Regions from separate parts of the Paraburkholderia sp. USG1 genome, predicted to be linked through region 1. Evidence: predicted binding sites of a transcription regulator. Region 1 holds the regulator's gene; the other holds the start of a gene.
The links. The regulator LexA, encoded in region 1, represses DNA repair genes until DNA is damaged. The targets are predictions, from matches to a motif close to ACTGTATNNNNATACAGT.
Positions count from the first base shown of each region.

Region 2: a site for LexA is predicted at 1,490-1,507, ahead of NE850_RS23695 (ATP-dependent helicase). Genes of this name have one in related genera too.

Region 1 covers NZ_JAMWXW010000015.1:195,743-199,149, reverse strand. The annotation lists gene NE850_RS21215 (universal stress protein) at 172-636, shown strand; gene NE850_RS21210 (DUF2939 domain-containing protein) at 698-1,348, opposite strand; gene NE850_RS21205 (hypothetical protein) at 1,445-1,789, opposite strand; gene lexA (transcriptional repressor LexA) at 1,923-2,573, opposite strand; gene NE850_RS21195 (sulfate ABC transporter substrate-binding protein) at 2,889-3,407, shown strand, end outside.
Region 2 covers NZ_JAMWXW010000018.1:144,958-148,364, forward strand. The annotation lists gene NE850_RS23695 (ATP-dependent helicase) at 1-1,448, opposite strand, end outside; gene NE850_RS23700 (hypothetical protein) at 1,687-1,950, opposite strand; gene NE850_RS23705 (hypothetical protein) at 2,068-2,520, opposite strand; gene NE850_RS23710 (RNA-binding S4 domain-containing protein) at 2,848-3,066, shown strand; gene NE850_RS23715 (hypothetical protein) at 3,166-3,351, opposite strand; gene NE850_RS23720 (MATE family efflux transporter) at 3,350-3,407, shown strand, end outside.

The sequences.
Region 1 (3,407 bases):
TTCCTGCACTGCGGCATCGACCTGCGGACGCCGCCCGGCGGCGCGCGCACCTGTTTAGGGCGCGGCTGGCGTCCAGTAGCGCGCAGTTAGCGTTTTCCATCCCTTGCAACCTGAATTGCGGCGCACCATGATTCATTCAGATCGTGCGTCCCGCGCGAAGGGAGAAAAATCATGGCGAGCTACCAGAAAATCCTGCTGTGCTACGACGGCTCGCGCGAAGGCCGCAAAGCGTTGCGTTGCGGCGCCGACCTGGCGATGGATCTGAAAGCCGAAACTCACCTGTTGTCGGTTGTCGACATGCGTTCGAGCATTGCGCAAAGCGCGGGCCTGCTGACCGATGTGGCTTGCGGCAGCTTCGAAAAGACCGCCCGCGACATCCTCCAGGAAGGCGTGGACTGGCTCACCGAGCGAGGCGTGAGCGCACAAGGGCATTTCGCGTTCGGCCATCCGATCGACGAGATCGCCAACCTCGCCAATGAATTGCATGTCGACCTCGTGGTGGTCGGCCACCGCTGCCGTACGGGCTTGTCACGTTGGTGGATGGGTGCGGGTAATACGCCGCTGCTCGACCGCGTCTCGTGCAGCATTCTGGTGGCCTGTTCTTCTGCGCAGGAGCAACAGCAAGCGGCGGCTTGACGCACGGTCTCGGGGAGGGTGTTTGACTGGCCGGCCGCCCAAGCCTGACGACATCAGACGGTCATTCGTTCAGATTGACCGCGGCCAGCTTCCATGTGAATACGCCCTCGCGCTGAAAGATCGCCGAGTAACGTGCGTCGCCGGCGCCATGCTGGTACGTGACGACGAACTCGTTGATGCCGCGATAGCCCGCGGTGGTTTGCGGCGGTTGCGGGGGCGCGGCGTTGCCATTGCCATTGGCTGCGGTGCCAGTGGCGGGTGCTGCCGGCGCGGGTGAAGTCGCTGCGGCATCCGATGGAGTGTTCGTGGCAGCCGGCACGGGCGGCCGCTCGCCCGGATCGCCGCGCGGCGGCATGCCGTTCAACAGGGCCGCCACGCCGTCTGGGGTGGCATAGGCATCTACGAGCGGACCAATCAGCGCAACGCCGATCATCGCGCCAATGGCGGCCAATGGATTACCGTTGCTGTGTGCGTCGAGACGCCGTGTCAGCAAGCCGGCGACCTGCTGCTTCAGGCTCTCACGCAGCGCGGGAAAATCGACGTACTGATTGACCGTTTGCGCGTCGCGCGCATCGGCCGCGCGTTTGAGATTGTTCAGCGCAATATACGGCGTCGCGTACGCGAACCCGAGCGCGGCGATCACCACAATCACGAGCAGCGTGACGATCAGCGGCCGGGTAGCGCCGCCTTTGGTGCGTTTCAGAACGGCCATCGAATGGGGCTCTCCGTCAGGTGTGATCTAACGTGGACCGCCGCCACGCAAAAACGATCCCATGCGAAGCAATATCGCCACCCGATTGAAGGCCGATCAAGACTCGAATACCGCACCACGTAAGTTTGCTTCGTCGGCAATGCAGCGGTCGATCATGCGGCATACGGCGTCTACCGTGCCGACCATGATGAGCCGCGATGGGCCGTGATAGACACGCACCGGTGCGCGCCGCGCCGGCTCGGCCGTATTCAAACCCGAATTCAACGACACGCGGGCAAACGCCGGCAACGACGAGGGCAGGCTCGACGCGCTAGCAGGCGAGTCGAATAACGACGGCGTGCTGGCCGTGGACGCCTCGATCAATGAGCAGGGCACCAGCTTGCGAAGATGGCGCAGACGACCGAACTGGCGAAAAGGCAGCAGGCGGGCAAGGCGTTCCATGAGACTCTCCAGACGATGCAACATTGATGCGGCGTTGGCGTGGCTTTCTATTCTGCCGAACGGGCAAGACGGGGCTTGGAACCAGGGGCTTGGAACCAGGGGCTTGAATTCCAGGCGCCTGGAACCAGCGTGCTTAGAACTCGCCGGGGCGAATCAGCCCGACGGCGATACCCTCCAGCGCGAACTCCGCACTGCCGGTTTCAACGAAGATGTTTTCGTAATCGGGGTTCTCGGCGATCAGTTCGAGCCCGTTCGGCCGGCGCTTCAGGCGCTTGACCGTGACGTCGTCGCCAAGCCGGGCAATGACGATCTGGCCGTCTTTGGCTTCGCTCTTCTTTTGCACCGCGAGCAGGTCGCCGTCGAAGATGCCCGCGTCGCGCATGGACAGCCCGCGCACCTTCAGCAGGTAATCGGGCTTGCTCGAGAACAGCGCCGGGTCGCACGCGTAGTGCTGCGAGATATGTTCCTGCGCGAGGATCGGGCTGCCCGCGGCAACCCGCCCGATCAGCGGCAGCGACAGTTGCATGATGCTGGCGTGCGGCAGCGTGAACTGGTGCGGCGAATCTTCCGGGCCGGCCAGCAGGCGGATGCCGCGCGACGCGCCCGCCGCGAGCTCGATCACACCCTTGCGGGCGAGCGCGCGCAGATGTTCTTCTGCCGAGTTGGCCGAGCTGAAGCCCAGTTCGGCGGCGATCTCCGCGCGGGTGGGCGGAAAGCCGGTGCGTTCAATAGCCCTGCGGATCAGATCGAAAACCTGCTGCTGTCGTGCGGTGAGTTTGGTCATGGCGCCACTGTATGGATGAACAGGTGACTGTATTTTTATACAGTATCGGGCGCAATTCAAGCTTTACTTTAAGTTCGTGCCGAAGGGTGGCGTTGCAGCGTCGTCAAAAGACGCTCCAACACCCGTTTTCGTGCCGCAACGCCTTATCCAGCTGCCATTACCACTTTTGCGTATTAAAGAATGAATAAACATTATTTTTAATGATGAAAGCGCTTCGATAGACTGGCCTCCGAGTTGGCGCTCATGTGCACGTGACCGCGACGCAGAGCAACACCACACGCTGTTTCAGCGAATTACGACGCGGAGAAAGTTGACATGAATCACCAAGGTACGGGGCTGGCGGGCAGGACGAAGAAACTCATCGTGGCGCTGGCACTGGGTGCGGCGGGCGCGCTCGGCGCGATGGCACAGGCACACGCTGCCGACACGACGCTGCTGAACGTGTCCTACGACCCGACGCGTGAGCTGTATCAGGACATCAACCAGGCGTTCGGCAAGGAATGGAAGGCGAAGACCGGCGACACGATCACTTTCAAGCAGTCGCACGGCGGCTCCGGGGCGCAGGCGCGTTCGGTGCTCGATGGTCTGCAGGCCGACGTCGTGACGCTCGCGCTCGCTTACGACATCGACGCACTGGCCAACAAGGGGCTGCTGGACAAGGGCTGGCAGAAGCGTTTGCCGGATAACGCATCGCCCTACACGTCGACGATCGTGTTTCTGGTGCGTAAGGGCAACCCGAAGCACATCAAGGATTGGGATGATCTGATCAAGCCGGGTGTCTCGATCGTCACGCCGAATCCGAAGACGTCGGGCGGCGCGCGCTGGAACTACCTC
Region 2 (3,407 bases), on a different contig from region 1:
GCCGGCGCGGCGAACGCGGCCAGCGCGCCGCCGGCCGTGTCGGCGGGATTGCCGCTGCCCGCGCGCGCGACGATTTCGTCGAGCACCTTCGCCGCCGTGGCGGGCCCTACGCCCGGCAGCAACTGCACGACGCGAAACCCGGCCACGCGATCGCGTGGATTTTCCGCCCAACGCAGCACGGCGAGCACGTCCTTCACGTGTACCGAATCGAGAAACTTCAACCCGCCGAACTTCACGAACGGAATGTTGCGCCGGGTCAGTTCAATTTCTAGCGCGGCGCTGTGATGCGAGGCGCGAAACAGCACCGCCTGCGACTTGAGCTTCATGCCCTGCTCGCGCGCTTCGAGCACCTGTTCGACGACGTAGCGCGCCTGATCGGCTTCGTCGGCGACGCTCACGAGGCGCGGGCGCTGCGCCGACGCCTTGTCCGTCCACAGATTCTTCGTGTAGCGCTCGCTGGCCAGTTCGATCACCGCATTCGACGCCGCCAGAATCGGCGCAGTCGACCGGTAATTGCGTTCGAGCGTGACCTGTTTGGCCGGTGGATCGAAGTGCGCGGGGAAATCGAGAATGTTGCGCACCGTGGCGCCGCGGAACGAGTAGATCGACTGGGCGTCGTCGCCGACCACGGTCAGGCCGCGGCCGTCCGGCTTCAGCGCGAGCAGGATCGACGCCTGCAGCCGGTTGGTGTCCTGATATTCGTCGACCAGCACGTGGTCGAAACGCGCCGACAGGTCGGCGGCGATGGCCGGCTCGGCGGCCATATGCGACCAGTAAAGCAGCAGGTCGTCGTAATCGAGCACGCTCTGTTTCTGTTTCGCCTCGACGTAAGCAGCGAACAGCATGCGCAGATCGGCCTCCCATTCGCGGCACCATGGAAACGCCTTGTCGAGCACCTGGCCGAGCGACGCGCCGGTGTTCACGACGCGCGAATAAATGGCAAAACACGTGCCCTTGGCCGGGAAACGCCGCTCTTTCGCCGACAAACCGAGCTCGTGGCGCACCAGATTCATCAGGTCGGCGGAATCCTCGCGGTCGTTGATCGTAAAAGCCGGCGCGAGGCCGATCAGGTCCGCGTACTCGCGCAACAGCCGCGCCCCGACGCTGTGGAACGTGCCCGACCATGTCAGCCCTTGCGCGAGCGCGGCTCGCGTGCCGAGCGCCGCGCCGGCAATGCGCGTGACGCGGCGAATCATTTCGAGCGCGGCGCGGCGCGAAAAGGTCAGCAACAGGATGCGGCGCGGATCGGCGCCATTCACGACCAGATTGGCGACCCGATGCGCGAGCGTGTTGGTCTTGCCCGAGCCGGCGCCCGCGATCACCAGCAATGCGCCGGGTGGCGCCGTAGGCGTGTCGGCGCCGTATTCGACGGCTTCGCGCTGCGCGTCGTTGAGCCTGGCCAGCCAGGCGGCGGTATCGAACGACGGGGATTCGGCGACGGAGAGCACGATCGGTTTGGGCGGTGGGTGGATTCAGTATGGCGACGCACACTGTATATCCATACAACCCCGATGGGCAAGCGCCCCTTTTTTTCGACCGTGCTTCATCAGCGACGTTTATCCCGCCGTATATCAATTGAGCGCAAAAAAATGGCCCGTGGCGTGAAAGCGCACGGACCATTCTCTGATCTGAAGCCACAACGGAACAGCCGCTCCCGCGCCGCGGTCTTGTCTACCGCGAAACCTGCTACTGCTTCTTCGCGTCCTTCACATTCGCGTCGGCGTTGGCCTTGTCGGCGTCAGCTTGCGCGTCGGTTTTCTTCTTGTCGGCCTTGGCTTGTGCGACGGACGCTTTCTTGTCCGCCTTCGACTGCTCCTTGGCCGCCTTCTTGTCGGCATGCGTGACCGGCGCCGTGGCCGGATCGCTAGCCTGCGCGAAGGCAACAGAAGACAGGCAACCCGCGATCAACGCGGCGTAGATCCTGGACTTCACGGACTGGGTGATTCTCATGCGATACCTCCATCAAACGAGATGCGCGGACCTCGCGGTCCGTCAAAGCAAGTTCGTCAAAGCGGCGGCAGCAGTCCAAGCCGTTGCGCCGCCGCTCTGCCGCTCTGCCGCTCAGTCTTAGTGCTTGACGTCAGCGCCGTCCGACTGGTCGGCCGCCTGCCCTTGCATGTCCATCTTCATTTCGTTGTTGGCGGCCTGTTTGTCCGCCTTCTGGTTGATCTTGGCGCCGCGCACCTGTTCCTTGTACTGCGACTTGGCTGCCTTCTGCTGTTCCTTCAGTTCCGCCTTGGATGCCTTCTTCGACGCACGATATTCAGCGTTGGCCTGGGCATTGGCGTCGCGCTTCTGCACCAGCGGGTCGGTCGAACCCGACGCCGTCAGACGCGCAGGCGGCGGCGTCACCGGCTGCACGCCCTGCGCGGCGGGGGCCACGTCGGCGCCTTGCATCTGGACCTGCGGCTGGCCATTGGCACCCTCTGCCGGTTGCGCAGTCTGCGCGACGGCTGCGGTAGCCGCGAAAGCGGCGGCGCTAAGGGCGGTGCTGATCAGAAGCGTACGAATCTGGGTCATGGCTAATCCTCTCTAAAGTTGTTGTGACGCGGGCGACCTGTCCGGTCTGCACATTCCTGAGTCGCTGTGTGAGCGCCCTCTGCGCGCCTCGCCCGGTCTACTCGCTGCCAGATAAATCCAGCAGGCTTTCCCACTGACCTGCACTTTACGAGTGAAGTTCGATTCCTCCGACCGGTGTTACGCAACGTTTCACTTTCTGACAAGCGCATAACATCTGCTTGCAGATACTCACGCGAAATGCATGCGATTTCGGCGCGCACCTCGAACTTCATCCAGGGCAAGCTTCTGGCTTATCATGCGAACCCTTTGCCTGAAGGCGCAAACGCCATGCCCAACCTTGATTTCACGCTCACCGGCGACTACGTCGAACTGCACAATCTCCTGAAGATAACCGGGCTGGCGGACAGCGGCGGCTCGGCAAAAATGATGGTGGCGGACGGTGCGCTCACCGTCGACGGCCGGGTCGAAACGCGTAAAACCTGCAAAATCCGCGCGGGCCAAGTCGTATTGCTCGGCGACACGCGGATTGCGGTCCACGAGGCTTGACCCGCAGGCCGTCGCCACGCAACTCCGGGAACCCGGAGGATCGCACGCACCAAAATCGTGCTTCGTCCATCGACAGCGCGGCGCCCAGGCAATAAGCTGTCAGTTTCGACAGATAAACAATCGGCTGACACATTCGGCTGGCGATTGTCCCGTGCTTTCGTCAGGGCTCACCGAGCCGCCGCCCTCGCCACCGCTCGCGCGAATGCCGCGCCCGCTGTCGTGCTTGTCGTTCGCTTGTTGCCGCTCGTTGCCGCTTATCGCCACTTCCGCCGCCAGGCGCTCCATGACTCAATCCGGCTTCACCCGGGTGGCCGCAAGGCCGCCAACCCTGACCCGCCACG